Regions from separate parts of the Priestia sp. YIM B13489 genome, predicted to be linked through region 2. Evidence: riboswitches for the same ligand, from Rfam matches in the RefSeq annotation. Region 2 holds a riboswitch; each other region holds the start of a gene.

Region 1 (6,693 bases), 2.2 Mb from region 2:
AAATTATTCAATTTACGGCTTAAGTTTACCATCATTCGGTAAAAAATCAACCCTTAAATAAAAAAAGCTAGACAATCAACGTTGTCTAGCAGCATCGATTGCAATCACAATAGCTGTAATAATGTGCATAACAAACCCTAAAAATGGAATCCAAGCAACCAGTGAAGTAACAATCCCTAGTATGTTTCCATACGCAGATAACCCTCGTCTATTAGCTAAAATGAGTGTGATAGCATGAAGAATAAATCCAATAAAAAGAGGAGTATAACTAAAGCCCATAACAATCCCCGCGCCAATTAAAGGAATTCCCAGTAAGGCTTCATACCCAGCAGTGACCCATTTCATTGTACGTACATTTCCATTCATAGTAAAAAGCCTCCTAAAAAAGATACTACTATATACGAGAAAAGAGAGAAAAAAGTTTCAAATTACTTAGGGGATATGTCGTATAAGCAAGCACTAGTTGATTAAAATGATAGATGACAGTAAAGGGGATGGAAAAAACATAATGATTTAGTCATTTTTTCACACTAAAGAAAAATAGTCTAGATGATTCATTTTTAGCTAAGGACCCGGAATTTATACCGAACATAGCGACTGCTTTTTAAAACAAATAAAAGCTGATATCTTGTTTTTTGGTTATAGCATGTAAGGTTTTTATTACAAATTATTAAAGATTCTTATCTTTTTGCAAATACACATTGTATTTCATAGTTTTAACAATTATGATAAAAAAGCAAGTGTCAAAATAGGAAAATAGTTGAGCATGGAAAACGAAGCGATAAGCTTATTAATTTGAAAGAAAGGCAAGGTATATAGCTTTATGTGGGAAATTATTGTAGCAATCATTTTAGGGATTGTAGAAGGTTTAACAGAGTTTGCTCCTGTTTCGTCAACTGGGCATATGATTATTGTGGATGACCTGTGGTTAAATTCAAAAGAATTATTTTCATCTCCCGTAGCTAATACATTTAAAATTGTTATTCAGCTAGGGTCGATCTTAGCAGTAGTAGTTATTTTTAAAGATCGTTTCATTAATTTATTAGGATTGGGAAAAAAGCCAGCCGCTCCAATTGGACCGACAAATCGCTTGAATTTAATGCAAGTAATTGTTGGTCTGTTACCCGCAGGAGTGTTAGGACTTTTGTTTGATGATTATATTGATGAACATTTGTTTTCTTTAAATACGGTGCTAATTGGCTTAGTAGTCGGAGCTGTATTAATGATTCTAGCAGATTTGTTTGGACCTAAACGTCCGCGTGTAGAGACGGTGGACCAAATGTCTTATGGACAAGCACTGGGTATAGGACTGTTTCAATGTATTGCTCTTTGGCCAGGTTTTTCTCGTTCAGGCTCAACGATTTCAGGAGGGGTTCTTCTTGGAATGAGCCATAAGGCAGCGGCAGATTTTACATTTATTATGGCAGTGCCAATCATGGCAGGAGCAAGTGGACTTTCATTGGTTAAAAACTGGCAGTATTTCACATCAGATGCACTACCGTTTTTTATTGCTGGTTTTATCAGCGCCTTTATTTTTGCGCTGGTGTCTATTCGCTTTTTCCTGAAATTAATTAATCGTATCAAATTAGTACCATTTGCACTATATCGAATTGTGTTAGCAGCTATTCTATATTTTGTATTTTTATAAAATAAACATGCGTGTTCTTTAGTCCCTTAAACTTCTAATAGAGACTCAAAGAGCAAGAAAAAGCTATTGCAACATTGCAATAGCTTTTTTGTATAAATATATATTATCGCCTTTTGAAAGCGTTTTATAAACATGGGTATTGACAAAACGTGTCGAAAAATAGTAAATTAATATTTGTGCAGTATAAAGTTAAGTAAAAGTAAGACTTCTGTTTAGTTTTATTGACTGTAAAAAACGTATGACAACGTATAGATCGTTTTAATTTTATAAAAACTGAATAATAAGCTTAATCGTATAGAGCGGGGGAATCATTATCGGCAGTAAAGCTGCCTTGGGGTGAATCCTTACAAAAGGTAGGAAACTCTCAATTCCGAATCCGACAGTTAACCCCGTTTGCTTTATTGAGAGAAAGAGCCCAAAATAGCGTAAGTAAAAGGCTGTTCTTTCTTAAGAATAGTCTTTTTTTGTTTTTTCAGAAAAGTATATACAAATGTCATACATCTTTGGGGAGGTACATCTATGAAAAAAATTCGTTTTGGTTTGGCTACGCAGATTTTTACCGGATTAATCCTCGGTGTTCTTGTAGGGGTAATTTGGTTTAACGATCCGCGTGTAGTAACATACCTACAGCCGCTAGGAGACCTATTTTTAAGGTTAATTAAGATGATTGTTATTCCAATTGTTATCTCAAGCTTAGTCGTTGGAGTTGCAGGAGCAGGGAGCGGCAAACAGGTTGGAAAGCTCGGCGTTAAAACCATTCTCTATTTTGAAATTATTACGACTTTTGCAATTATAATCGGTGTATTGGTTGCTAATATTTTTCATCCTGGGCAAGGTGTAGACATTCATTCAGCACAGAAGAGTGATATTTCACAATATGTTGAAACATCCAAACAGCAAGAAGGAAAGTCAGTGGCTGAAACTTTCTTACACATTGTTCCAACAAACTTTTTCCAGTCAATTGTTGAAGGAGATATGCTAGCAATTATCTTCTTTACAGTGTTATTTGCACTAGGAGTAGCGGCAATTGGGGAAAGAGGAAAGCCAGTTGTACAATTCTTCGACGGCGTTTCTCACGCAATGTTTCACGTGGTAAACCTTGTAATGAAAGTGGCGCCAATTGGTGTATTTGCTTTAATTGGTGTAACAGTTTCAAAATTCGGCTTAGAGTCACTCCTTTCATTAGGAAAGCTTGTTATCTTAGTTTACTTAGCGTTAATTTTCTTCCTACTTGTTGTATTAGGAGGAATCGCGAAATGGGCAGGAATTAACATTTTCCACTTATTCCGCTATATGAAAGATGAACTGTTGTTAGCATACAGTACATCTAGTTCTGAGACAGTTCTTCCGCGAATTATGGAAAAACTTGAAAAGATGGGCTGTCCAAAAGCTATCGTATCGTTCGTTGTACCAATTGGTTATACATTTAACCTAGATGGTTCCGTTCTTTATCAAGCGATTGCAGCGTTATTCTTAGCGCAGGTGTACGGTATTGATTTAACGATCGTTCAACAGCTGACGCTCATTCTGGTATTGATGGTTACATCTAAAGGAATGGCTGCCGTGCCAGGAACATCATTTGTTGTATTACTGGCTACTCTTGGAACAATCGGGGTTCCGGCAGAAGGATTAGCCTTCATTGCTGGAGTAGACAGAATCATGGATATGGCACGTACGGTTGTTAACTTAGTAGGAAACACACTAGCAGCAATTGTGATGTCTAAATCTGAAGGCAAATTTGACCCTAAAAAAGGTACAGAGGTCATGAGAGCCGGCTAATTTATAAATTAAAAAGCTACTTATTCTATTCAAAAAATTAGAATAAGTAGCTTTTTTCATAATAATTCCTTTATTATTATGGAAATTGACCCTATAATATGTAACATCAGGTATAAATATATTCAAATTTTATTCTTACATAAAAGCAGTCACTGGTTCCTTTCTTTATCAATAAATATAGAGATAGCTTAGCTAGTTGGGGGATAGTAGAGTATGTGGAAAAAGCGAATATGGGTCATCGCCTCGATAGTAATCGTATGTTTGTTAATCCCTTACAGTTTACCGATTGTGTTTGCTTTATTAACAGCATTAGCGCTTGAGGGTATTGTTCAAAAATTGCATCAATCTTTTAAAATGAAGAGAGTCTATGCAGTGCTTATGACCTTCATTTTATATGTTGTTTCGCTCATACTTATTGGATTTTTTATTGTTCGGACAATCGTTACGCAAGTGGTTGCTCTTTCAAAAATAGCGCCTTCCTTTGTAAAAGAAATCTATGAAACCGCGATTTATCCAACTATTATTAAGTGGAAATACTATTCAAACGCTCTTCCTACAGAAGTGATTTCTTCTATCGAGCGCACGCTTGAAAAAACCGTAAATTCATTAGATTCTCTATTAAAAAGTACCGTGGAAATCATCATTAGCTTTGCTGCTACTGTTCCTGGGTTTCTATTAGAGTTTCTTATTTATTTAGTAGCGCTTGTATTTATCAGCCTTGAGCTGCCTGCTATTAAAAATAAAATTAAGTCATTTTTAACAGAAGAAACGAAATATAAGCTACAAGTTGTCATCACTCAGCTTATCCAAGCGGGGGTTGGTTTTATTAAGGCACAAATTATCTTAAGTGTCATGACGTTTGTAATGGCTTATGTAGGGCTTTGGCTATTAGATGTTCCGTATACCGCGCTGCTTAGCTTATTAATTGTAATTGTCGATATCTTACCAATCCTTGGGACAGGCTCGGTGCTCGTTCCATGGGGGATTTTTGCTCTTACGCAAGGGCATGACTCATTAGCAATCGGCTTATTTATTCTATTTGGAGTCATTACGGTAGTAAGACGTGTAGTAGAACCAAAAGTATTTTCTACAAATATGGGTATTTCACCTTTGGCTGCATTAGTTAGTTTGTACATTGGATTTAAACTTTTAGGCTTTGTCGGATTATTTTTAGGACCGGCTTTAGTTATTTTATACGATGCTCTTCGTAAAGTAGGTATTATTCAAATTAACTTTAAACTATAAAAGCGCTGGATAAAACTAGCGCTTTTTTTTATTGAAACTTTTGTAGTACGTAATACGTAAAGAGGGAAAGGAAAAAACTATGCCGCGTTGGTTTTTATCTATCAATCGGCTAAATTATAGTTTTGCAGTCTTAGATTTAATGACATGAGGAGGAGAATTTTTGTTAGAGTCGGTTTTACTTTCTTTAATTGAAGCGCTAAAACAGCTCTCTTCTTTTGGCGTAATTCTAGCATTAACGTTTGAGTTTGTCCCGGCAGAGCTTGTTTTACCTTTAGTAGGGTATTGGGTGTACCAAGGTGATATGAACTTGTATCTGGCTATTCTTGCAGGTACAGTAGGCGGTGTTTGTGGACCGTTGACTCTTTATGCACTGGGACGTTACGGTGGACGACCGCTGGTTTTAAAATATGGAAAATACTTTTTGGTGAAAGAAAAAGAAATTGACGCCGCCGATCGCTTTTTTAATAAGTACGGCAGCGGGGTTGCTTTTTTTGGACGCTTTATTCCAGGAGTGCGCACGGCTATCTCTTTTCCGTGCGGGATGGCAAAAATGAATGTATGGCTGTTTTCTATTTATACATTTGTGGCGATGCTTCCAGTAACGGCTATTTACGTATATTTAGGATATAAGTTAGGACCTAAGTGGAAAGAGGTGGGGCCGATTGTGTCTCAATATATGCAGCCTATTGGAATCGGAATTGTTGTTTTAATTGCACTGTTTTTTATCATTAAATATGTGCGGAATAAACAAGTAGGGCAGAGCTGATAAATCGAGGAAAAGAGTGAGGATATGTCAGAGTATGAGCAGTTAAGAGTAGAGTTACGAAAAATTGAAAAGTGGGAGAAAGACCAAAAAGGACTTTTTTTCTGGGAGCGGCTGGCTCGTTTGCCTTTTTCAGCTTTAGATAAAGTAACGCCAAAGTTCATTCATCAAAAAATAGAAAAATTATTAGATGAAATTGCTAAGTATGTTGATAATGGAGGCCAGTATTTAGCTAATACGTCTGCCACGCTAGAAAAAGCATCAGCACAATTACAAGAAAAGAAACAGCTTTCGATAGAGGATATTCAGCATTTATCTCTGCAAGAAATGGATGAATTGGCAGAGCATTTTATTGAAGTCCGAAAAAAGAATGCACAGCTTCAAGGAGCTACAACCGGTATAGGCGGGATTTTCACACTAGCTATTGATGTTCCTTTTGTATTAGGGCTTACACTTAAGACACTGCAAGAAGTGGCTGTTTCTTATGGTTACGACCCCACTGAGCAAGAGGAACGAATTTTCATGGTCAAATGCATGCAGTTTTCGTCTTCTGACATTGTAGGGAAACGTGCGATTTTAGAAGAATTAGCAAGCGGAAATCGAACGCAGAGCTTGCAGCAGCTGCAAGGGTGGAGAGAAGTGTTTCTAACCTACAGGGACAACTTGGGCTGGAAAAAGCTGTTCCAAATGATTCCTATAGCAGGAATAGTATTTGGAGCGTATATTAACAAACAAGCAATTAGCGATATAGGGGAAGTTGGAATGATGCTTTATCGTAAAAGACGTATTTTGGAAAAAGTCTCACAATCGCAAAAATAAAAAGAGACTGGTACGAAAGTATTTTAGTTGAAGAAAAATCCGAACGAGTTTGATTCTTGGTTGAGAATCAAATACGTTCGGATTTTTCCATTGGTATAGTAAATGTAGCTTTCATGTGTTAAGTCTATTTCCTTAATCAAAATGAAAAGTAGGAATGGTAATAGTATTTTTTCGTCTGGCAATCAGTAAATAAATAATTCCGATTATACTCCATACAATACCGATAAATAAGGATGTTTTTTCTAAGTTAAGCCACATAAAAAATAAAAATAAGCTGCCGAGTAAAGGCATAAGTACATATGAAATATATCCACTGAGAGATCGTTTGTTTTGTTGAATAAAATAATGGATAAAAACCGCTATGTTCACTGAACTGAACGCAATTAAAGCACCAAAATTAATTAAAGAGGTAGCTTTTTCAAGAGACAGACCTAGTGAA
Region 2 (8,551 bases):
GTATGCTGAAACGAAGAGTTTCTTGCCAATAAAAAAAGCCCTAGCATATAGCTAGAGCTTTTACGCTTATTAAGCTGATTGCGTTACAGATTTATCGATACGCTTTGCTTCTGACTCAGCCACAATAACGGCACACGCAGCGTCTCCCGTAATATTTACAGATGTACGAAGCATGTCAAGCAAGCGATCAATTCCAATAATCAATCCGATACCTGCTACAGGCAGACCAACCGAACTCAATACCATTGCTAGCATAATGAGACCAACTCCAGGCACACCTGCTGTACCAATACTAGCAAGCACCGCTGTCAATACAACCGTCACAAGAGCACCCAGCGACAGGTCAACGCCGTATACTTGTGCAATAAAAATAGTCGCTACACCTTGCATAATTGCCGTTCCATCCATGTTAATGGTAGCACCTAACGGCTGAACAAAACTGCTGATGGACTCCGGGACACGAAGATTTTTTTGAGCCACATTCATTGAAATCGGAAGCGTTGCATTACTGCTTGATGTACTGAATCCAACTGTCATCGCAGGAGCAAAACCTTTAAAGAATTCAATTGGGTTACGTCTGGCCATAAGAGCGACTGATCCCCCATATGTTACGATCGAATGGATAAACAGTGCGAGCACGACTACAATCATGTACAGCCCCATCGCTTTAATTGCCTGCCAGCCTTGACTTCCGACCGCTGTTGCAAGAAGCCCAAATGTTCCGTAAGGAGCAAACTTCATCACTAGATTCACAAGGTACATCATCAATTCATTGCCTTGCTCAAGTAAATTGTAAAGCCCTTTTGTTTTACTTCCAAGCATCGTTATACCAAAACCGATAAAGATAGAGAAAACGATAAGTTGAAGCATATTCCCTTCAGCCATCGCTTGAATTGGATTGACTGGAATCATATTTAAGAATGTTTCTCCAACCGGCGGTGCTTTTTCGGCTTCAAAAGAAGCGTTTTTTGTATCAAAAGATCCAAATGTTCCTGGTTTAATAACAAATGCTAATAATAAACCAATTACAATAGCAACGGTTGTTGTCACTAGGAAGTACGAAACTGTTTTGGCCCCGATTCTTCCTAGTTTTTTAGGATCTCCTAACCCTGCTACACCTAACGTGATAGAGAAAAACACAATTGGTACAACAAGCATTTTAATTAAGCTTAAGAAAATTTGGCCAAGCGGTGTAAACAAGTACTTGTCCAGCGGAGCAAAAGCACTTGGAGCAAAAGCGTTAATTAACACTCCTACAATAGCACCAGCAATTAGCGCGATAATGATCTTTGTCGATAGCTTCATAGATTTACCTCCCGTAAATAAATTATATTAGAATGATTCTAACTACTATACTTATTTTACCATGCATTGAGAACGATAACACTCAAAATATACAATATATTAAAAATTTTCAGATTAATAGTTTAGGAATATTTTTAGCTATACAAAAAACCATGAGAATATCATGGTGTCATAGACCTGTTATTCCCTCACTGAATGCTTACGGAGTTAGCTGTCGGATTCGGGTACGTGAGTTACCCTACTTGATTCATTCAAGATTCACCCCAAGTACATTACGCACAAATATGGGTCCCCCGTTCTCTTATAAAACAAAAGAGATTAAGCAAATAATTTTCTTTAATATTTTTGCATGATAATAATTGTTACTTTAATTAAAATTCATTTTATATGTTTCTGTCAAGTTTTTATTCAAAAATAATGCATGATTTTATCATAAAAAGTTGATAATTGTTATATTTTAAAATTTTTACATTATATTTCAATAAACCACAAATACTTATTTAACAAGACTTACAATCTAATGGATAAAAAATTAATTCAAAAAATAGTTTGCAAAGTGAACTTTCTTCTCATTAACTCCCATTCATAAATTTGCATAATTATTCTAATATCCGTGTACTTTATTGCTTTCATAAATATTTTACTCATCAAAAAATAACTCTTTTCAACTGTTGATTTTATCCTTGTATTGCTTGATATACCCTCCCTAAAATTTCACTGAATTTATTGATGCAAAGAAATGGACATTATCAATTCGCCTTATTGTATTTAATTCTGTTCACGATAGAAGGATGGATTCTGTCATACTTTTAAAAAAAGAGCGGGTAATTATCATATAAAACTATCGGAGTTGGAGCGGTACAAGTTCTTTACTTTTTACTTAGTCGCTCTCGTTATTTGACACATAAAAAAAAGAGGCCGTGACGGCCTCTTTTTTTATACAGTAACAGGTTCAGAACTTGCTTTGCGATTCTTTAATTTTTCAACAATGTCACGCGCTACCCACACACCGCACGCACTTGCCTGCGCGAGCCCTCGCGTAATACCAGCTCCGTCTCCTCCCACGTATAAACCAGAAATTTCAGTTTCAAACTTATCGTTTAACTTCGGACGGGCGGAGTAAAATTTCGCTTCCACACCGTAAAATAGCGTATGTTCAGATGCTAACCCAGGCGTTACATGATCCAGTGCTTCTGTCATTTCAATTAAGCTTTTCATCGTATTATAAGGAAGCACTAAGCCCAAGTCACCAGGTACAGCTTCTTTTAACGTTGGTTCTAAAAAGCCTTCTTTAATTCGAGTCGCTGTTGAACGACGGCCCTTTAAAATATCTCCATACTTTTGAACAACTAAGCCCCCGTTTGACAGCATATTAGCTAATCTTGATACTTCGTGCGCATATTCGTTCGGCTGATCAAATGGATCCGAAAATTTATGAGAAACAAGCAGCGCAAAGTTCGTATTTTGACTTCCAAGCTTCGGATCTTTGTATGCGTGTCCATTTGCTAACATAATACCTGAATGATTCTCTACTACCACATGTCCTGAAGGATTGCTGCAGAACGTTCTGACTCTTGTACCTACAGACGTATTGTAAATGAATTTCCCTTCGTACAAGTGCTTGTTGATTTCTTCCATAACAACGTTGGATGTTTCGACTCGAACGCCGATGTCCACTTGATTGTTAATCATTTTCAAACGACGTTTTTTTAGTAAGTCGCTCATCCACTTCGAGCCGTCTCGACCTGGTGAAACAACCACTTTATCAGCCGTAATTCTTTCACCATTCTTCAATTCGATACCGCGCACGATATGCTGACCGTCTTCTTTTTCTGTTATTAAATCGGCTACTTCCGTTTTATACTGCATATCAATTTTTTCTTTTAAGTATTCATAAATGCTTTTTAAAATTTCCAAATTTTGCTCTGTTCCTAAATGACGCACCTGGGCACGCAATAGCTTTAATCCTGCTGCGTATCCGCGTTTTTCAATTTCACGAACTTTATCAGTTAACGGATCCGTAATCGTATCGGTTGCTCCGTGTTTTAAATTAATTTCATCCACATATTTAATTAAATCTACCACCTGTGATTCAGATAGATAATCCGTCATCCAACCTCCAAATTCACTGGTGATATTAAATTTCCCGTCTGAATATGCGCCGGCTCCACCAAAACCATTTGTAATAGAACAAGCCGGCAAACAGCCAGCAAACTCTTTTTTGCCAACCGCAGGCGGACATTTTTCAATTTTTTTCTGAAGAATCGGACAATTACGTCGATAGATATCGTGTCCTTTATCGATTAATAAAATAGTTGCTTCCGGTAATTTTAACGTTAACTCATAGCAAGTAAAAATCCCAGCGGGTCCTGCCCCTACCACAATAACATCATAATTTGAGTTCATTGTACATTCTCCCATCATCTTTTTTCTTTGGGTAAAAGATAAAAGTTATTGACCGAATTTTCTTTTTTTATTATCATTCGGTTATTTTCTAGCCATTTGATAATATATCAAAAAAAAATCCTTTAGTCAACAATATACACGAACATTAAAATAAAATATTTAAAAAACATTCGCTTTTATTCCGAACAAATAAAAACCAGTGAACGAATAGCAAGCGCTATGAAATGTTCACTGGTTCTTTAATGTACGGAAGAGCAATTTCTACTTTTGTTCCTACTCCTACTTTACTCGCAAATGAAATATGCCCTTGATGCTGTTCGATTATTCGGTAGCTAATCATTAACCCTAGCCCCGTTCCTGTTTGTTTAGTGGAATAAAATGGCTCACCTAGCCGAGCTAAAGATTGCTCATCAATTCCACAGCCTTCATCCTCGATAATGACCATGCCGTATTCATTTCTTTTCTCAACGGTGACTTTAACTGTACCTTTGCTCATTGACTCAAGCGCATTTTGAATTAAATTAATAAAAACTTGTTTAAGCGCATTTTCTTCACAAAAGATTGTAATCTCATCACTAATCTCATTAATAATACGACAGTTTTTATAATTGGCGTGTGTATCTAATAGTAATGTCACATGACGTATGATTTGATTGAGACTTTTGGGGTGGTATGAATTTTCAATTTTAGGCTTGGCCAGCGTTAAAAATTCTTGAATAATGGATTCGACGCGATTCAATTCTTCAAGCATAATATCATTGTATTCTTCGTTGTACTGTTTCGATGCTTTTAACAGCTGAATAAACCCTTTAATCGCCGTCATTGGATTACGAATTTCATGTGCTACTCCTGCCGCTAACTTGCTCACCATTGTAAGCTTTTCAGATTTGCTTGCCATTTCATCATATTTTTTTCGATCCGTTACGTCGCGAATAATATACTGAATGGCATCCTGTCCTTCAAACTTAATTTTGGTTGCCGAAGATTCAATAATGACAACTCCTTTTTTAGTCAATAGTTTCACATCAACACGCGGCCTCACGGACATTCCATTCATCAGCTGAACCATTCGTTCTTTTACGATTTCTAAATGTTCGGGGTGAATAAAATGAAGCCAAGGACGCCCGATATACTCTTCTTTTTTCTCGCCGCCAAGAAGTTTAACACCAGCAGGATTCAAATATTGAATTCTGCCTTCTCTTGTTACAATAAATGCATCTTGACTTTGCTGGACAAACTGCTTATATTGCTTCATTTTTCGAATGACTTCCTCTTGTTTTTCAATACTTGAGGAAAACTCTTTCCACTGAACAACTAAGAGCGGAATATCCCCTTCCGTGCGCTGAATATGGATGTGCATCGGAAACTGCTGATCTACTTTTTTCTTAAGTAAAACAACTTCTTCCTCTTGCTTTCTTAACGGTTCCACTTCATGCTTTTCAATAAAAAAGCGATTTGGCTCTTCAAATACATTACAGGAAAGAAGTCGTTCTTCCGTCGTTTTAAAAAGGTGGCAGCACGCTTCATTTAAAATTTGAATATCTCCATCCATATTCATTACGAGCATTGGTGTAAATGACATTGAAAATAGCTGTTGAAATACTTTTTCCTTTTCCATATATTCACCTTCGCTTATTGAGTTACTAGCTATAGTATAATATGGTAAATGTTGATTTGGCAAAATTTTTTTATTATTTAAACAATTTATATGCAAGTTTGTCCTTTTCTATCTGTTATAAAAAGCTCGCACATGCGAGCAAATGAGGCCTAATCAGCAAAAACAGGTGCAGCCAATGATGATTAATAAAATAAATAGCACAACAATTAATGCAAATGACTGACCCGTTCCGCAATGATGATAACCGCCAATTGGATAGCTAATTGGATAGTGGCAAGTATCATATAGGTGGTGATAGCCTCCGTGATGGCATGGGTCGTAACAATCGTAGTTATACATAGCAATCTCTCCTCTTGTTTTTTTTATTCATTTCGTACACTGTACTTTATATGCATTAGTTGATTGTCCTGTATGTGCATTCGCCCATTTTTTACTTTCTCTTACGCCATATTCGCCTTTTGGGCTGCAGCGTATACGAAAACAACAAAAGTAAAATACTTCCCATTACCAGTAACGTAGTAAACTCTTTCATAAATCCAATAATGCCCCCTATATACGGGAGATGGTATGCGTAGCTTCCAATCACTTTAAAAGAAGCAGGCAAAGAATCTCTTTGAGCTGTAACCAGTACATCAAGCTCTTGATTATGGGCCAGTACAAGTTCATTCTTTGAAGAAGATGATTCGTCTCTAAAGACAACTATATCTCCGCGATGCAGATGGTGATAATCCGTTTCTTGAACGGTCACGGTGAAACCAAATAGACTTGGAAATGTACTAACAAATAAAAATGTAAAGCAGATAGCATAAAGAACAAGTACATATCGAAACGCAGAAAACATACATTTATTGATCATAGGTAATCAGCTCAATTCGCTCGGTTACTTTATTTAGCGCGGGGGTAATGTGAATAAATGAAGTAGAGCGCTCTGTAAATTGAATTAAAAGTAGCAGCAGTAAAAAACTTAACATAATTAACCGTAGCATCCGAGCATAAAAATCGCGCATGCTCTCACTCCTTTTTTCTATACTAATTTCGGTCGTACAATAAGCCTTCAGTCAATAATTTGATTCAGTATATGCACATAGAGGGCATTTGGCTCATTGTTTCTTCTTGGAGGTCTCGGGAGTGATCAGTGATCGGCATAAATTATGAGTTTTAGCATATGTTTGGTTACGTATGGAAATGTTTTTATACTCCGACAATAAGGGAGCTGAACATATGGCTAATTATTCCTTTGATCAATATATTAAAAAAGCAATGAAATACGATTTTCTAGCTAACTACTATAAGTATAGTGATCCATCTAAGCATATTCATTATTATCAAAAGCATTTGTACTATATCCAGCAGGCCATCTTAACTTCTTCTGAAAATACGAATCTGCGCGTAAATCCGCCGCAAATTCGTATACTTCACGCTTCTCCAGATTCTCCATCTGTAGATATTTATATTAACAACAAACGAGTGATTCGCAACTTAACTTATAAACAAGAAACAGATTATATTGAATTACAAGAACCTGGAAGATATACAATTTCTATTTATCCCGCTGGAGAAACGGGAAGACCTGTTTTAACGGAATCATTTACATTTGAAGGAAACCAAAATTACACGGTAGCGGCGGTAGATGAGCTAAACAAGCTTGATTTATTGTTTATCTATGACAATACGGATGTACCAAGTGGAGAAACAAAGCTTCGGTTTGTGCACCTTTCTCCGGATGCTCCTGCTGTGGATATTGCGGCTAGAGGCGGAGACGTCATTTTTTCTGGAGTGCAGTTTAAAGAAGTCACAAAATATTTGCCTTTATCCCCCATGCATGTTCAACTTAGTGTGCGCATAGCAGGAACCAAAAATGTAGTACTCGAAATCCCGGCACTGAACCTTCGCCCGAATCGAACATATACAGTATATGCCGTCGGATTTGCTAAGAACCGTCCTGTATTAGAAGCGCTGATTTCCCAAGATCGTTAACAAAAAAACCTTCCAAATTGGAAGGTTTTTTATTCACTGCGCGAAATTAAACGTACGCGAATATCATCATTTTTCAAATCAAACTTTTGTACTTTTACAGCAAAATCACTCTCTAACTTCATCTGCTGTAACGCTACGTATACTGATTCATTCTTTGGATCAATCGTTACCCATTCTGGTAGCGCAAAGTTATTATTTACGTATCGAAGCACTGTGCGGACAGGAAGCTGCAGCTTTCCAACAGAAAGTGACTGCTGTTCAAGCACAATATCTCCATTTTTTTGTACGATTGGATCAAATGTCATTCGAATATTAATGTCATCGCCGAATACTTGAATCGTACCGTCTACTCTTACTACATCGGTGAGAGTAATTTTGTAGTTAAGCGGCTGATTCTTAAATTCTTTCTTTAAATATTTATCAATCAGTACATTTAAGTCCGCTTTTTTAGCCAAAATAGTTAGTTCTGCGTCTCCTTCTACTTTTTCAGAGGGAGTTGGATTGGCCTTGTCAACCGGTTGAAAAATAAACGCAATAATAAGGATAGCCCCTAGAACATTAATCCCTAATAACGCGATAAATAGGGTTTTCCACTTCTTCATATAACAATCTCCTTACTCGTTCCCACTCTCTTTCGTGTTTTTCTCTTTTTCATCAGATGTAACTTCTTTTGCTGTTTCCTTTTTCTGATCTCCAACGAGAGGATCTTCTTCCTCCATTGATTTACTAATGCGTTCAGCCATTAGTTTGTACCCTTTTTTATTAGGGTGAAACTCGTCTTTCCCTAATAAATTTACGTCAGAATCATAAAAAATATCATCAATTTTTACATAACTTACATTATCATATTGAGAAGCAATTTTCTCGCTTGCCGCATTCCATTCATTAATAACGACATTAATTTCTTTCACATCACTTAACGATTTAAAGAATGGATTATAAAAACCAATTAAATAAATATGAGCATTAGGATTAAGCTTACGTATACGTGAAAACACGTCATTTAGACGTTTTTCATATTTTGACTGCTGTGATTCAAACGTCTTAATTGAGATATTGTAAAAGTAATCTCTTACCACTTTCATCACGTCATTGCCGCCAATCGTCAAGAAAACGATGTCTGCTCTTGATACTTCAGCTGCTACTCCCGGCTGATTTAACCTCGCTAATAGCTGATCCGTCCGGTTTCCTCTTTTGCCTAGATTCTCTGTTCGTACATTTTGCACTTCATTTTGTTTAGAAAGG
Region 3 (8,551 bases), 130 kb from region 2:
TCACTTCTTCAACTCGTGCAGCAAGCTGTTCATTTCCGCTGGCTACAGCCGCTAAGTTTTTCAAATTCGTATTTTTATCTACGTCTGCCCGCTCTTTAATTTCTACTTTAATATCGCCTTCATCGTGTACGGTATAGCCAAGAGCTTCTAAGCGTGTATTCATGCCTGCATAGCGAATCGCGCTCGGCCCCATGTCTACACCCCTTCTTGTTTGTCCGTAATCCATGGGTACACCGATAATTGAAATGTCTTTTTTCATTTTCTATACCTCCGTTGCATTTTATTTTGTGTGAAGTAAACATAGGTGTTTATTTAACTATGTATTTTTTTCATTGATACAGCCCCTCATCTATTTCTTATGCAAAAATGATGCCAACTTTGTTTGTAGCATTCTATCAGTCTTTTTATCATGGGTTTTCTTACATGCGCCAAAAAAACTGTCGATTTCTACAACTTTTTGGCAAACCACGCCAATTTTTTTGTCGTTTGGTTTAAAATCGCCAATTTTATTTGCTTTCATAAAAAAGAGATGCGACATAATAAATTCCATTCAACAGCTAGAAGTAACTACACACAGAAAACCTACATTTGTCATACCCATAAAAAAATCCGAACGAGTTGGATTCTTCATCAAGAATCTCAATTCATCGTTCGGATTTTTCTTCACCTAAAATACTTTTGTCCCAGTCTCTTTTTTAATTTGTAATAACGTCTCCGTCTTCATCATCGCCTGTATCGTCTTCACCAGGATCTTTTTCTAATGAGACCACTTTCTTTTTGTCATCCCATTTCACTTTGTAGCCAAGTGATTTGGCTACTTTGATAACTGATAAATAAGAGTGATGATTTGGTTTATACAGCTTTAAGTCACTCGAATCAATGACGCCTAAGCCTAACAGCAGGCGATCGGATTGAACGTAAGGCTTTCCATCAATCAGCTTCACTTGCTTATCAGTAAATGGATAAACGGCACGGTTGACTTCAACTGTAAACTCTCCTTTTTTCTCTTCTTTAATTGGTTTTGGCTGTTTGGATACATATTTAATTGCGTCTACTCCTAATACCGTGCCTTGGCGCGTATTATCAGCGCCTCCGTACATTTTCCCCGTTTCATAGTCATAGATAACCGCTTGAACGTTTCCAATATGCTCAGGCTTTTCTTCAAACGCATGTCCTTTAGCCATCATTTCAAGAAGTGTATCTTGGCTAAAGCCAGGTTCCCATCTTACGGTTGGATAGCCGCCTGAATAAATACGAGGTGTTAAAATCGCTTTTTGAATCGGCATCTTATGGTCAATAACATTCATAATCGTTTCTGCTACAGACGCAATAATGGTTGGGCCTCCCGGTGAGCCAATTGCCATGAACGGCTTTCCGTCTTTTAACAGCATCGTTGGAGACATGCTGCTTCGAGGACGTTTTTTAGGCTCAACCTGGTTCACGCCTCCCGGAGTGGCATCAAAATCCGTCATTTCATTGTTGAGCATAAATCCGTAGTCAGGAACCATAATTCCTGAACCAAAAACTTGTTCAATGGTAGTCGTGTAAGAAACCATGTTTCCCCATTTGTCTACAACAGAGAAATGAGTCGTTTGGCCGATTGGATTTTCTTCCTTTACTGTTGCTTTATTTGGATTTTCTTTTCCTTCATATTTCCAAGGGTCTCCTTCTTTGACGTTAGGCGTTGCTTTGTTTGGATTAATTAATTTACGACGTTCTTTAATATAATCTTCATCTAACAGTCCTTTTTTCGGCACTTCGTAAAAGTCTTCATCTGCCATATACGCCGCGCGATCCGCGAAAGCTAAGTGCATCGCTTCCGTTAAATGCTGCAAATACTGAGGCGTATTGGAACCCATTTTTTCTACATCATAACCTTCCATTAGCTTTAAAATCTGCTGAACGGTTAATCCGCCGGAGCTAGGAGGAGCCGCACTAACCACATCGTAGCCTCGGTAAGTTGTTTTAACCGGCTCACGTTCTTTTACAACGTAATTTTTCAAATCATCCATGGTCATGCTTCCATCGCGTTTTTGAACTTCTTTAACAAGCGCTTTTCCAATTTCTCCTTTATAAAGAGCGTCTGATCCTTCTTTTTGAATAAGCTTTAATGTTTTAGCAAGATCCGGCTGAACAAGCTTATCTCCTTCTTTTAACGGCTTGCCATTCGGCACGAATACATTACCGGCCGTTTGGTATCTTTCAAGCTTGTCCACATTTTCATCAATGTACTGAGCCATCGACCAATTTACTTTGATTCCTTGTTCTGCTTGAGCAATAGCTGGTTTAATAACATCTGATAAGTCCATTGTTCCATAATCTTTAAGGGCTGTTTCTACTCCTTTTAGCGTACCAGGAACTCCAACTGCTTTTCCTGTTATGTGACGCTTACTGAAAGGGATGACTTTTCCTTTTGAATCTAAAAACAGCTTAGGCGTGACATCAGCTGGTGCCATTTCACGGCTGTCTAGCATCGTAATTTTATCTTTCTTTTTTTCATAAATCATCATAAAGCCGCCGCCGCCGATACCTGACATCATCGGTTCCACAACGTTGAGAGATAATTGAATGGCAGCTGCCGCGTCCACAGCATTTCCGCCTTCAGCTAAAACTTTCCTTCCCGCTTCAGCAGCCAGCGGGTGAGATGCCGCTACAATTCCTTGTGTAGCACCTCGTTTCATTGAATGGTCGACACCCGGAACTTCAGCAGCAGCTGGTGTGACAACTAAACTTAAACTAAATAATGCAATAACCAACATCTTCATAACCTTCACCTGGGTCTCCTCCTTCAAATACATTATTTCACATCGTCTGAAACGATGGATTTCACAAAGAATAAATTGGTTTATTATGATATTTTTTACATATGTGTATAAATAAAAAGCAAAGTAAATCAGACCTTTGCTTTTTTTAGTTAGTCCCATGTTTAACTTTTCTCTATTCATTTACAATTATCTATATTTTCTAACAATTTATCCATAGGCTGATAGTTTCTTACTATTTTTGGAATTATGTAGACTGAACGCTCTAATAATATAGAAAATCTAGCAGTTAAGAAGTCGTTGGACTTACATGCACTTCTTAAAATTTCTATAAATATTCTTATTGTTATATAAAAAGCAATTCTTTATGAAAATCAGCATATGTTTCCTAAAAACCAAAAATAAAACAGGACTTTTGATTCACCGTCCTGTTTGCAGCATGTTTTCGACTTTTTTAATATCCGCGTGAGTAGGATTGATTTCCCGGGCATAAGCGATTTGTTCTTTCGCTTTTTCCATTTCTTTTAATTGAATATAGGTTTTTGCGAGTTCGAGCGGCAGCATAACCCCTTCAAAACCAAGATCTTGGGCCCGCTGCAAGTAAGACAGCGATTTTTCGTAATTCCCTCCAAACATAAGCGGAGTTTCCCGGTATTTTATTCCTCGAACGAAATGCGCCAAGCTTGAAGATGGATTTAATGTTAATGCCTGATGAAGAGCTCTGTCCATTTCTAAATTTAATACCATTTTTTCAAAAATAATCGATTCTTCGATTTGCTTTGCTAAACAAACTGCTAAGTAACAGTACAAATCAGATGCTTGAGGTTTTTTCTTCATTTCTTGTTGAATTTCACGTTTGATCTCTTTCCACTTACCCTCTTCTAGCTGATTCATGACGTATTCTACATGTATTCCCACCACTTTGCCCTCCTTTTCCTCTTTATCATAAAGGATTTCTGCACAAATGAAAAAAGTAAGTGTTCTTCATTTTTCTCAAAAGATCGTTACCGTTAAAAAATAGGCAAATTTCTCAATCACTTAACCCAATTAGTACATAGGATATAGAGAATTTTATTAAAGGAGGTTACACATATGGGCGCAAAAGGCGGTTTTGGTTTTTCATTTATCGTTGTTTTATTTATTCTATTAGTAATCGTAGGATGTTCTTGCTACTACTAATTTTTAGAGGGGATGAACATCATTCATCCTCTTATTTCAAAAAAAACCATGCTTTCGCATGGCTACATACCGATTAGATGAATGAGTAGAGGAACTCATTGTTCGGCAATATTGAAGAAATTTTTGGTTTTTACTTCCGCCTAGTATGCCCTTTTTGACGGGGGCTATGCGCAAATAAAGTTAACGTTTAAAAGCGAAAGCCAGACGCACCTACAATAACAAGTAAAACAAATAACACAACGATTAACGCAAAATTTTGTTTTCCCACGTACCATCCCTCACTTCCTGTTATCTGCTTTTAGTGTATGCAACAGCTTGGCAAAATGTTTAGGACAGGGGTGCGGATTTTTTTAACGAGAAAAACCTTCAAATTTCGTCAAAAAAGTGAATCATATTTTTGTTTCTTTCGTTATATATAGTAAGAGATTTTTTTACTATAAAAAAGGGGGGCCTTTAATGCGCCGACATTCTAAATTGCCCATTGTTCTTGTCTTTGCCTTCTTTTTATTCATCGCAACTGTTTTGTGCGTAACCTCTTATATGTCTTGAACGTATAAATAATATAAAAAAATCGCCTCATCGAAGGCGATTTTTCTACCCCAGCATTATATCTTCATTTGGATAACGAACGGCTTCACGCTTTTGCTTAGATAATGAAAACGCAAGCGTTAATGGCCCCACTTTTCCTAAAAACATGATAAAGATAATAATCACGCGTCCAAAGTACGAAAGTTCAGAAGTTGCTCCCATCGATAAACCTACTGTTCCAAATGCAGAAACAACTTCAAACATAATTTTTACAAACGGCAGGTTTTCCGAAATATTTAACAGGAAAATGGCCCCAAATACAAACATAATTGAAATCATCGTGATGGCTAGTGCCTTAAACACGTGAAGAGGAAGAAGTCGTCTCTTTAATAGCACAATATCTTCCCGGCTTCGTAAAAATGCCCATACAGAAAAAATAATCACCACAAACGTCGTGAGTTTGATACCGCCTCCTGTTGAAGCACTTCCTGCACCAATAAACATTAACATAACCATTAAAAATATAGTGGAATCATGCAAACTTCCTATATCGATACTATTAAAACCTGCTGTACGTGTCGTTACAGCTTGAAAATAAGATGCCCACACTTTGTCTCCTAATGACAAACTTCCGAGCGTATGTGGATTGCTGTACTCCAAGAAAAAAATAAAAAGCATGGCAACCACGTTAATCGCAAACGTGCTGATGATCATAATTTTCGAATGCAGCGTTAGCTTTTTATAGGATTTTTTTACCCACATATCTGCAAGGACGGTAAACCCTAATCCACCGATAATGAACAAAAAAGAAATCGTTATGTTAATAATGGGATCTCCTACATACTGAACCAGGCTGTCAGATAATAGTCCGAACCCTGCGTTATTAAAAGCCGAAATCGAATGAAACAAGCTAAAGAACAGCCCCTTAGACCATCCGAACTCCGGAACCCAGCGTATCGCTAGAAAGATAAGTGCAACAAACTCAATTAAAAATGAAAAGATAAACAGTCTTTTAACTAGCAGGACAACTCCGCCGATGCTCGTTTGATTTAATGCCTGCTGAACGAGCATACGCTCTTTAAATCCAATTTTTTTACCTAGCATCATAAAAATCAACACGGCAAATGACATAATGCCAAGACCGCCTATTTGAATTAACAGCATAATAATCGTTTGACCAATGACGGTAAAACGCGTACCTGTATCTACGACGGCTAAGCCGGTTACTGTCATCGCGGAAGTAGACGTAAAAAGGGCGTCTACCCACCGGATGGGCTCAGTAGTAGAAACAGGCATCATCAATAGAAGAGCACCTATAATAATTCCTCCGCCAAAAATGGAGACAAGCAGCTGCGGAGGGGTGAGTTTAATGATTTGTTTTTTCATAAGTTAAACTCCTTCTTCTTCAAAACGGTTCAAATCGCGATTATGTCCGATAACAATCAGCATATCTCCTTGTTCAATTATTTCATGCGCGGTAGGCGAAATCACCATTTCCCCGTCTTTTCGCTGAAAGCCGATAATGTTGCAGCCGTACTTGGCACGAATGTTCAAATCAAACAGCGTTTTATTATGAAGTTTCTTAGAGGCCACAATTTCGACAATACTATAATCCTTTGACAGTTCAATGTAATCAATGATCTTTTCTGACACCACGTGATGAGCAATACGCTTAGCAATATCGCGCTCAGGATGAATGACTTTGTCCGCTCCTATTTTCTCCAGCACCTTTTGATGATACATATTCACTGCTTTTACCCATACTTGCTTAACGCCCATATCTTTTAAAAGCATCGTTGCGAGCACGCTCGCTTCGATATCATCCCCAAACGAAATAAGAGCATGATCAACATTGCGAATACCTAGCCCCTTTAAGCTAGCTTCATCAATTGCATTCGCCTGCACAACATATGTAGCTGAGTTGCTAAATTTATTTACTACCTCCTGATTGCGGTCAATAGCGAGCACATCCACATCCAGATTAGCAAACTCTTCAACCAAACTGCCTCCAAAACGACCTAATCCCAATACAGCAAACTGTTTTTTCATAATGTATTTATTCCTTTCTTCAACTGCTGTGTGTTCTCTTAGCTTATACTTTTTCTAAAAAATTACATCTTTTTCTTAAAAAAAGCGCAAAAAAACACAGGAAGGCTCCTGTGTTTTTTCACACTCTTCCCCCTCAAAACGCTTGCGAAGTTAGCTGTCGGGTTCGGGTTTTAAGAGTAACCCTACCTGTTTAAGGATTCACCCCGGAGCACAATATGTGCGTAAATAATGGGTCCTCCGCTCCGTAATGGATTAAGCGATTTTTATTCAAATGTCTATGATCTATTTTTTAGAATAATCGATTCGATTCATGATACATTTCACTTCACGAAAGCTATCTTACTCCTGTGGATTTTGTCTGTCAAGATATTTTTAGGGAAGACCTCACTTGCCCTGCAAGCTGCAAAAATCGTATAAATCTAAACTGACAATCATTTTGTGAAATTGATCAAATAAATTAATAACAGCTAAAAGCTCTAACAGCTGCGTATCACTGTAAAATTTCTTTAATTGATTCATATCAGCATCCGTCAACTCCCTTGGACGCACCCGGTATACATCAATAAATCGAAACAGCAGGCGATCTTTTTCTTCCAGCTCTTTTTCTCTTAACACTTTTTGATTAAGCGTCTCATCGCCTACATATGACATGCTCATACACGTCTCACAGCCGTTAACACCTGCTAGATAAAGCCTTATTTTTTCCTTAGTCTCTTTTTCTACTATATCGCTGTTCCAAAGCGTGTCGTAAAGCTCATCATACAATCTTTTTACATGCGGAATTAAATTCAATGCTTTTTCAAAATTTGTTCCCTCTTCGTTTGCTAACAAAACTCTTGCCATTTTTTACTCACTCCTTTTTAATTATTATAGTAAGAAAAATGGAAATTTCAGATTACATATAAAACATCTTATCTACTATTACTAATCAAATGAAACGTTAATGAGAAAGAAGGTTTTCAATTGAAAATTGATGAAATTGATTTATCGATTTTGCAGGCGCTGCAGCAAAACAGCCGCCTTTCCTTACGAGAGCTAGGAAAACAAATTAACTTGTCTCCTCCTTCGGTGGCAGAGCGAGTACGACAGCTAGAGAGCTTTGGCGTTATAAAAGGGTATACGATTGATATTGATTATGAAAAGCTGCATTTGCCCGTGTCGTGTTTTATTGAAGTAACGATGAAAAACGGAGAGCACGAGCGTTTTAAACGATTTATTTCTCAGTATCCCTACGCTTTATTCTGTGAACGCATCGCCGGGCAAGCCTGCTTTATTACAAAGCTTCAGCTTCCTCACCTGCACATACTCGAACAATTTATTAACGAAATTACACCTTATGCCAAAACGATTTCACACATCGCCCTTTCTCACGTAGAGATGGCTCCTGCATTATTGAGTCATTTAAAAGATGAAAAGTGATTGAAACGTAACGAAAAAATCCGAACGAATCATCGTTCGGATCTTCTTTCCATTACACTACTTTTGTCCCAGCCTCTTTTATTCGTCCAACAGCATAAAAAATAACCCTCCAAAGCTGGAGGGTATAAATTTTCCGAATAATGAAAGTTTTACAACTTCATTTTATCAGGTGCCGACATTTCTGTCTACTTAAAAATGTAAAAGAGCTCTCTATTAATAGAAAGCTCTTTTACCTGCTTGTTTTTTGAAAACAATCAATCTATATAAAAGGAAACTACCTAAGGCTGAACGTCACGTGAAACCTTGGCAGTTGATCCTGGATATACCGGTTGATATGATTCAAAACAAGTTCTTTCATCATTTCTTCTTTGACTTCTGATTCCGTTTTTTTATCTTTTTGTTTTAAAATAAGAATATAATAAACTTTACCCATTTTAATGGGCTCACTACTCTCTCCGATGTGCTGTTTTTTTAAAACATCTATAAAAGAAGGAGATAGACTTGAAAGCTTTAGATTATCAGCATTCTCTATTTTGCTCACTGTCTGGAATTCAGCATATTTTTTTTGAACGTCCTGAAGCGATGTTCCCTTTTGCAGTTCAGCCGCAGCGGCA
Region 4 (8,551 bases), on a different contig from region 2:
AAAGAAGATATGCAGCATGAACTATTTGTCCCATCCGCTTCGACATCTTTATCAATGAGCGCTTTTAAAGCTACTGATTTAGTGAAGCTTGGAGAAAGAATTCAAGAAGAAATGAAAAAAGAAATGGCGTTTTTTCATGTGCTGCTGCCGGCTTATGAAGGAAAAATGCTCGCTGAACTCAAAACGGTCTCTATTCTTGAGTCGTTAAAATTCAATGAAGAAACTGAGAGGTATCAGTGCAAAGGGTATATTGCAAAAGAGCATCCCCTGTACAAAAAGCTACAAACGCTTGAAGAAAGTTGAGGAACAAAGAAATGATGTTTGATCAGTTAAAAAACGGGGCACGCATTCGGGAACTTGCTGCAAAAGTAGAAAAAAAAATTAAGCCTGTACATGAGAAAATTGACGAGCGTATTGAAGCAAATCAATTTCGGGTGCTGCAAAGCTTTCAGCAAAATCGAGTGAGTGATTCACATTTTAATCCGACAACGGGGTATGGATATGACGATCTAGGCCGCGATACGTTGGAGAAAGTATACGCGGACGTTTTTGGAACAGAAGCTTGTCTGGTGCGTCCGCAAATTATTTCAGGTACGCACGCAATTGGCATATCGCTGTTTGGTGTACTGCGTCCTGGAGATGAACTATTATATATAACTGGAAAGCCTTATGACACCCTTGAAGAAATTGTTGGTATACGAGGAAGCGGCGTAGGCTCTTTAAAAGAATATAATATTAGCTATAAATCAGTAGATTTAACAGCGCAAGGTCAAGTGGATTTTGAAGAAGTGAAAGCGTCTATTCATGAGCACACAAAGATGATAGGCATTCAGCGCTCAAAAGGTTACGGCATTCGCCCTTCTTTTACAGTCGCGCAAATAAAAGAAATGATTTCTTTTGTAAAGAGTATTAAGCCTGATGTTATAGTATTTGTCGATAACTGCTACGGTGAATTTGTAGAAACGATCGAGCCAACGCATGTAGGAGCAGATTTGATGGCGGGGTCGCTCATTAAGAACCCTGGTGGAGGTCTTGCTAAAATCGGCGGCTATATTGCAGGACGAAAAGACCTAGTGGAAGCTTGTTCATATCGAATGACAACTCCTGGAATCGGTGCAGAAGCTGGAGCGACGCTGTATAGCTTGCAAGAAATGTATCAAGGTTTCTTTTTGGCTCCGCACGTAGTCGGTCAAGCATTAAAAGGAGCGGTTTTCTCATCCGCTATGTTCGAAGAGCTAGGGATGCAAAGTGAACCGAAGTGGAACAGTGAACGAACGGATTTAATTCAATCCGTGCAGTTCGATGACCGCGATAAAATGGTTTCTTTTTGTCAGGCTATTCAATTTGCTTCGCCAATTAATTCACACGTAACGGCCTATCCTGCTTATATGCCAGGGTATGAAGATGATGTGATTATGGCAGCTGGAACGTTTATACAAGGAGCAAGCCTTGAGCTGACGGCAGATGGACCTATCAGGCCTCCTTATGTCGCTTACGTGCAGGGCGGGTTAACGTATGCTCACGTAAAAGTAGCAATATGCATGGCAGTAGATCAAATGCTGACGAAAGAACTTTTATAAAATATAAGATAGAAAGACTATTTTCTCCCCGCTAAGAAAGAAAAGATAGGCTTATAAAAATAAACGAAGTGCTATTTATTTGTATAGAAGAAATGTTCAGAAAAATTTATGTTAGAATTACTAACATTCGGTTGACAGGTGAACTAACATAGCATACAATGTAAATAGTTAATCCAAAGGAGGAACTGAAATGAGTGACAACATTCGAAGAAATACGCCACTTTTCCCAATTGGAATTGTGATGCAGTTAACTGAGTTGTCGGCTCGCCAAATTCGCTACTATGAAGAACATGAATTAGTTGCACCAGTAAGAACAGAGGGAAATCGACGATTATTCTCATTTAACGATGTTGATAAGCTGCTTGAAATCCGTGATCTTATTGAACAAGGTGTAAACTTAGCAGGTGTAAAGCAGCTGTTTCATCTTCAAAAGGAGCAAAAAGGGCATAAGCAAGAAGAAAAAGTTGTGGCAGCAACAGCAAAGCCAGAATTAACGGACGATGAATTGCGAAAAATGCTTCGTGCAGAACTTATGCAAGCAGGCCGTTTTAATCGAGCAACTTTAAATCAAGGAGATATGTCCAGGTTCTTTCATTAATAAAGTTATCAATATTTATGCCGTTCGTATATGAGGGGTATAGATTATAAATATTATATAGAGATTTAGGGGAGGATCACACGATGGCAAAGTACACAAAAGAAGATATTTTCCGCAAAGTTCAAGAAGAGAATGTAAAGTATATTCGTCTTCAGTTCACTGACATTTTAGGAACAATTAAAAACGTTGAAATTCCAGTAAGTCAATTAGAAAAAGCGTTAGACAACAAAATGATGTTTGACGGTTCTTCTATTGAAGGGTTTGTACGTATTGAAGAATCAGATATGTACCTATTCCCGGATATTGATACATTTGTTATTTTCCCTTGGACATCTGAAAAAGGTAAAGTAGCACGTTTTATTTGTGACATCTACAATGCAGATAGAACTCCGTTTGATGGCGATCCACGTAATAACTTAAAACGTGTGTTAAAAGAGATGGAAGAGTTAGGATTTACTGATTTTAACCTTGGACCTGAGCCAGAGTTCTTCTTATTCAAATTAGACGAAAAAGGCGAACCTACATTAGAATTAAATGATAAAGGTGGCTACTTCGACTTAGCGCCAACTGACCTTGGTGAAAACTGCCGTCGTGACATCGTATTAGAGCTTGAAGAAATGGGCTTTGAAATTGAAGCATCTCACCATGAGGTAGCTCCTGGACAACACGAGATTGACTTCAAATATGCTGCTGCATTAAAAGCTTGTGATGATATCCAAACGTTCAAACTTGTTGTAAAAACAATTGCACGTAAACATGGCTTACATGCTACATTTATGCCAAAACCATTATTTGGTGTGAATGGTTCAGGTATGCACTGTAACGTTTCATTATTTAAAGATGGTCAAAACGCATTTTATGATGAAAACGGTAATCTAGAGCTAAGTGATACTGCTCGTCAATTTATCGCAGGTATCATCAAGCACGCACACAGCTTTACAGCAGTAACAAATCCTACTGTAAACTCTTATAAGCGTCTAGTGCCTGGATATGAGGCTCCTTGTTACGTTGCATGGTCTGCTCGCAACCGTAGCCCATTAATCCGTATCCCAGCTTCTCGCGGCGTAGGAACTCGTGTTGAGGTACGTAGCGTAGACCCAGCTGCTAACCCATATTTAGCAATGGCTGTTCTATTAAAAGCTGGTTTAGATGGAATCAAGAACAACCTTGAAGCTCCAAAACCTATCGATCGTAATATCTATGTAATGACAAAAGAAGAGCGTATTGAAGAAGGTATCGTAGATTTACCTGCAACATTAGCTCAAGCTTTAGATAGCTTCCAATCAAACGAAGTTATGGTTTCTGCATTAGGTGAACACTTAGCAGAGCACTTCGTTGAAGCGAAAGAAATCGAATGGGATATGTTCCGTACACAAGTTCATCCTTGGGAACGTGACCAATACATGAGCCAATATTAATTCCTAAAAGTCCGAGAGATCGTTTATACGTTCTCTCGGACTTTTTTTGTTTTTCAAAATGAATAACATTGCGCATATTAAATATCGAACTAAGCTGTTCATAAAACAAGTATAGCTGCCTGTCGTACAATTTACGGGAGGCTTTTTTATGGTTTTGTTAGATACAGGAAAGAATTTGGTTATAAGAATTAAAAAGGATAAGCTTTTTGTCTCATTGAATCTATATGTAAAAGTAGTGTATAACAGATAGAGAGATTGTTTATGTGTTCACTCTGCACTTCAGTATAACTTCAAAGAATTTTCAGCCAGTCGTAGTATCATTAGAAAATACTGTTGGAGAGGAATGGAATGAAAATGCAAGAAGGAAATTTTTTTAAAGGTTTAGTAATAGGCATATTAATAAGCATTCCAATTTGGATTATTCTCATTGTTATAGGCGTTCTGCTTTTTAAATAGGCCCGTTCTCATAATAGAATAGACAAAACTTTCCTTTTAGTGTATACTTCAAATGAAAATGATAATTATTATCATTTAATCAACGAATCAACACTCTGCATATAGCTATCACTCCTTGAGAGCTATCCCTATTTAATATTCTGTCTACAACGCAGAATAAACCGCTGCCTTTGAGTAGCGGTTCTTTTTTTAGTAATTTTCTACTTAGTAGGCTAGTATACGTAGCACTTTTTTCCCTCATACATATGTTAACAATAAGGAGGGACAAGTAATATGAAAAAAATCTATCTAGATGCAGGACATGGTGGGGCAGATGCAGGAGCAGTTGGAGCGAACGGACTGTATGAAAAAAACTTAGTTTTAAAAATTCAACAATATTTAATAAGCTATTTAAATAGCACCTACAGTGACTTTACGATTAAAACCACTCGTACCACAGATACTTTTTTATCGTTATCTCAGCGCGCTTCTCAAGCTAATTCGTGGGGAGCAGATGTATTTATGTCTATTCACGTAAATGCCGGTGGAGGAACAGGATATGAAGATTATGTTTATAGAAGCGCTAGCAATGCCAGTAAAACGTTTCAATCAATTGTCCACGGCCAAGTACAGCCAACGCTGCTGTCGTATAATCATCCGAATCGCGGTCGAAAATCAGCCAATTATGCGGTGCTTCGCTTAACAAATATGCCCGCAGTACTAACTGAAATAGCCTTTATTGATAACCGCACCGATGCAGCACTTCTCCAAAACGAAGCTTTTTTAAAAAGCATGGGTGAATCGTATGCAAAAGGAATTGCCGTATATTTAAATTTACCTCGTCGTGCAGTTCCAAACCCCAATCCAACACCAACTCCGAATCCATCACCTTCTGAACCAGGTACAAAAACGTATACGATCAAGCAAGGAGATACGCTTTACAGTATTGCACAGAAGTACAACATAACAGTACAAGCGCTTCAAGAAGCGAATACAGGGCTTTCTGATCCTTTAACACTACAGGTTGGAAAAACAATTGTTATTCCTTCAGGGACTTCACCAAACCCATCTCCAACACCGTCACCAACTCCACCTTCGGAACAATATCCACTTCCAAATGGAATTTTAAAACAAGGTGATTCTGGAGAAGCCGTGAAGCAGCTTCAAAAAGCATTAAACGCGGTGAATTTTAAAGTAGGTTCAGTAGACGGAATATATGGAGTTCAAACGAAAGATGCAGTCAGACGTTTTCAGCTTGTGTATCTTCCTTATGATGTGGATGGCATTTATGGTCCTCAAACGAAAAACAAGCTAGCAGCCGTTTTAAAAGCAAAAAGTTAAAGCAAAAAGGTCTTCTGTAAGCGGGCAGAAGACCTTTTGTTTTTCTGTTAAAAGCGCCTTAAGCACTATTTTATGGTTTGCGTAAAATAATGCTTTACAAACCATTTGTACGGGAGTATATTATCTAAGAACAAAGGATAGTTATGAAAGAAACATGTTATCGATCATACCCTTTAACCGAAAATTATATTGACCTGTTATCGCTTAATTCGTCAGAAGTGGGGGACCCAAATTTGTGCATTGTCACTTGGGGTGAATCCTTTTTTAAAGGTAGGGCTACTCTCATAGCCCGAATCCGACAGCTAACCCCATAAGCGTTTTGGAGAGGAGGTTTAAGCTGTGTAAAAACGCTGAGAACCCTTAGTGTTTTTTTTGTGCGCTTTTTTAACATAAAAAGGTATTTTTTAGGAGTAATATCACTTATTCGTGAACTTGTAACGGAGCTTAGCAATGAACAGTAAATAGTAGCTAAGCAATCATCGGAGGGAAATTACGTGAACTATTCAGTTCTCAAACGATTATTGATTGGAAAGCCGCTTAAAACAAAAGAGTTAGGCGATCAAAAGCTTAGTAAGCTTAAAGCGCTGGCTATTTTATCATCAGATGCCTTATCTTCAGTGGCTTATGGAACAGAACAAATTTTGATTGTACTTGCAACAGTCGGCGTTCTTGCCTATTGGTATTCGATTCCAATTGCGCTTGGGGTATTGGTTCTGCTCACGGCTTTAATTCTTTCGTATCGTCAAATTATTTATGCGTATCCGCAAGGCGGAGGAGCTTATATTGTTTCGAAAACCAATTTAGGAGAAAATCCTGGGCTTATAGCTGGAGGATCACTGTTGGTGGATTATATTTTAACAGTTGCTGTGAGCGTTTCAGCAGGAACCGATGCTTTAACTTCGGCTTTTCCAACGCTGCATCATTACAATGTAGTAATTGCGTGTTTGCTGGTGATTTTTATTACCGTCTTAAATTTACGTGGTGTAACAGAATCCGCTTCTGTATTAGCTTATCCGGTTTATTTATTTGTTATTGCTCTTATTTTGTTAATAGCGGTAGGCTTGTTTAAAATAGCGACAGGTCAAGTTTCACCTGAGCTTCATCCCTCTCTCGGTACAGTAGTGCCAGGTATTAGTTTGTTTTTATTATTAAAAGCTTTTTCGTCAGGCTGTTCAGCATTAACAGGTGTAGAAGCTATTTCAAATGCAGTGCCTAACTTTAAAGAGCCAGGTGCAAAAAATGCTGTTCATACATTAATGCTGATGGGCGGTATTTTAGCCGTTTTATTTTCTGGCATCACGTTTTTAGCTTATTGGCTTGGCATTTCTCCAAAAGCAGATGAAACGGTTGTATCACAAATTGCATCGAGTGTGTTTGGGCGAAATGGATTTTATTATTTTATTCAAGGCACAACAGCTCTAATTCTAGTGCTAGCGGCGAATACGGGCTTTTCAGCTTTCCCTTTGCTGGCTGTCAACTTATCGTCTGATAAATACATGCCAAGAATGTTTCAAATTCGTGGCGATCGACTAGGCTATTCAAATGGAATTGTGACCCTTGGAATTGCTTCTATTGTCTTAATTGTAGCTTTTAAAGGAGCGACTGAACAATTAATTCCTCTTTATGCAGTCGGGGTGTTTATTCCATTTACGCTTTCTCAAACAGGCATGATTGTCAAATGGCTTAGAGAAAAGCCGGCCGGTTGGCAAGGGAAGCTAACCATTAACTTAATTGGTGCCCTCATTACCTTAACTGTGCTAATTATTTTGTTTACAACGAAGTTTTCACAAGTATGGTCCGTGCTCATTTTCTTACCGGTTATTGTCTATATTTTTCATCGCATTCATACGCATTATGAAGCGGTAGGAGAGCAGCTTCGCATTAAGCAAGGAGAAAAGATTGGAAAGCTTGAAGGAAGTGTGGTCATTGTTCCTGTAGCAGGAATGACAAAGGTAGTAGAAAATTCATTAAATTATGCAAGAACGATTGGCGATACCGTTATTGCAGTGCATGTAGCCTTTGATCGAGAAAGCGAAAAGAGAATGGAAGAGAAGTGGGAGAAGTGGCAGCCTGATATTCGTATTGTTACGTTTCATTCTCAATACCGCAGCTTAGTGCGGCCGCTGTTTCGATTCATCGATATGGCTGAGGAAAAAGCCCGGGAAAATAATATGGCTATTACGGTCGTTATTCCGCAATTCATTACGAAAAAAAGCTGGCAAAATATCCTTCACAATCAGTCCAGTCTGCTGTTAAAAGCACATTTGCTTTACCGTAAAAATGTAATTGTTACAACTGTACCGTACCGTTTTAAAAAATAATGAAACATGACTAAAAACCTCCAACTTGTATGTTGGAGGTTTTTAATTTTTAAATTCACATACACTAACCGTAATCGAATCTCATCAAAGGCGCAAACGGAGGGATTGTATGAGTGAATTAATTAAATTGTTGCGAAAGGGAAATAAATCGGCCATCATGGCCGCTGTAGTTAATACCATTATCTCTATCATTAAAGGAATTGCTTTCGCTTTAACAGGGAATGTAGCAATGTTTGCTGAAACGATGCACAGCTTAGGAGATGCAGCTAATCAGTTTTTTGTCTTTATAGGTTCGGCATTAAGTAAAAAAGCCCCGACCAAAAGATTTCCAAATGGTTTCGGCCGATTGGTTAATCTCGTTCTATTAGGAGCGGTTCTTGTAGTAGGGATTATGGCGTTTGAAACGATTAAAGAAGGATATCACCACATTCTTCATCCCACGAAGTCTTCAGGCTTTATTTTAAATATTGCAGTACTTGGCATCTCGGTGTTACTTGAGATGTTTGTCCTATTTAAGGCGATGAAAGAAATTTTGCACGATGTCGGAATGAATACCGCAGAGGTCAATGTTTTTACGCAAAGCTTTGTTCATTTAAAGAAAGCAAAGCCGGCAACCAAGCTGGTCTTTATGGAAGATCTGGTAGCTACTGGAGGAGGCGTATTGGCGTTAATAGCCGTTTTCATTTCACGGTTTACACCTTTTCACCAAGCTGAAGGAATTGCTTCTATTTTGATTGGGCTTATGATGTTTTTTGTAGTAGGACGAGTATTTTTAGATAATGCTGCTGGAGCGCTAGGTGAAGCAGATAAAGAAATGGAAATAAAAATTGGCGCGATTGTCATGCAAGATGTACAAGT

Evidence for each region. A riboswitch is a leader RNA that binds a small molecule or an ion and turns the genes downstream of it on or off. The one in region 2 is predicted to bind cyclic di-AMP.
Region 1: linked by a shared signal. The riboswitch ahead of ACFX4W_RS14380 (glutamate/proton symporter GltT) and the one ahead of ACFX4W_RS25895 (dicarboxylate/amino acid:cation symporter) in region 2 are both predicted to bind cyclic di-AMP.
Region 3: linked by a shared signal. The riboswitch ahead of ACFX4W_RS25235 (potassium channel family protein) and the one ahead of ACFX4W_RS25895 (dicarboxylate/amino acid:cation symporter) in region 2 are both predicted to bind cyclic di-AMP.
Region 4: linked by a shared signal. The riboswitch ahead of ACFX4W_RS04030 (APC family permease) and the one ahead of ACFX4W_RS25895 (dicarboxylate/amino acid:cation symporter) in region 2 are both predicted to bind cyclic di-AMP.

Annotation. Positions count from the first base shown of each region.
Region 1 is NZ_JBHZOQ010000053.1:1,659,697-1,666,389, reverse strand. Features, by position in the region: gene ACFX4W_RS14390 (hypothetical protein) at 76-366, opposite strand; gene ACFX4W_RS14385 (undecaprenyl-diphosphate phosphatase) at 824-1,648, shown strand; cyclic di-AMP (ydaO/yuaA leader) riboswitch at 1,922-2,061, shown strand; gene ACFX4W_RS14380 (glutamate/proton symporter GltT) at 2,168-3,427, shown strand; gene ytvI (sporulation integral membrane protein YtvI) at 3,641-4,672, shown strand; gene ACFX4W_RS14370 (DedA family protein) at 4,833-5,438, shown strand; gene ACFX4W_RS14365 (EcsC family protein) at 5,463-6,254, shown strand; gene ACFX4W_RS14360 (APC family permease) at 6,387-6,693, opposite strand, start outside.
Region 2 is NZ_JBHZOQ010000053.1:3,881,849-3,890,399, forward strand. Features, by position in the region: gene ACFX4W_RS25895 (dicarboxylate/amino acid:cation symporter) at 70-1,305, opposite strand; cyclic di-AMP (ydaO/yuaA leader) riboswitch at 1,486-1,640, opposite strand; gene ACFX4W_RS25900 (NAD(P)/FAD-dependent oxidoreductase) at 2,242-3,711, opposite strand; gene ACFX4W_RS25905 (ATP-binding protein) at 3,929-5,329, opposite strand; gene ACFX4W_RS25910 (YjcZ family sporulation protein) at 5,483-5,668, opposite strand; gene ACFX4W_RS25915 (hypothetical protein) at 5,760-6,185, opposite strand; gene ACFX4W_RS25920 (hypothetical protein) at 6,175-6,336, opposite strand; gene ACFX4W_RS25925 (DUF4397 domain-containing protein) at 6,551-7,306, shown strand; gene ACFX4W_RS25930 (YpmS family protein) at 7,336-7,908, opposite strand; gene ACFX4W_RS25935 (SGNH/GDSL hydrolase family protein) at 7,921-8,551, opposite strand, start outside.
Region 3 is NZ_JBHZOQ010000053.1:3,752,305-3,760,855, forward strand. Features, by position in the region: gene rocF (arginase) at 1-259, opposite strand, end outside; gene ggt (gamma-glutamyltransferase) at 696-2,774, opposite strand; gene ACFX4W_RS25215 (tetratricopeptide repeat protein) at 3,183-3,680, opposite strand; gene ACFX4W_RS25220 (YjcZ family sporulation protein) at 3,855-3,941, shown strand; gene ACFX4W_RS25225 (YjcZ family sporulation protein) at 4,129-4,209, opposite strand; gene ACFX4W_RS25230 (TrkH family potassium uptake protein) at 4,536-5,855, opposite strand; gene ACFX4W_RS25235 (potassium channel family protein) at 5,859-6,518, opposite strand; cyclic di-AMP (ydaO/yuaA leader) riboswitch at 6,643-6,787, opposite strand; gene ACFX4W_RS25240 (carboxymuconolactone decarboxylase family protein) at 6,903-7,361, opposite strand; gene ACFX4W_RS25245 (Lrp/AsnC family transcriptional regulator) at 7,482-7,937, shown strand; gene ACFX4W_RS25250 (peptidyl-prolyl cis-trans isomerase) at 8,212-8,551, opposite strand, start outside.
Region 4 is NZ_JBHZOQ010000036.1:423,671-432,221, reverse strand. Features, by position in the region: gene hflX (GTPase HflX) at 1-303, shown strand, start outside; gene ACFX4W_RS04050 (methionine gamma-lyase family protein) at 318-1,580, shown strand; gene ACFX4W_RS04045 (MerR family transcriptional regulator) at 1,771-2,178, shown strand; gene glnA (type I glutamate--ammonia ligase) at 2,262-3,596, shown strand; gene ACFX4W_RS04035 (N-acetylmuramoyl-L-alanine amidase) at 4,326-5,372, shown strand; cyclic di-AMP (ydaO/yuaA leader) riboswitch at 5,564-5,704, shown strand; gene ACFX4W_RS04030 (APC family permease) at 5,867-7,693, shown strand; gene ACFX4W_RS04025 (cation diffusion facilitator family transporter) at 7,803-8,551, shown strand, end outside.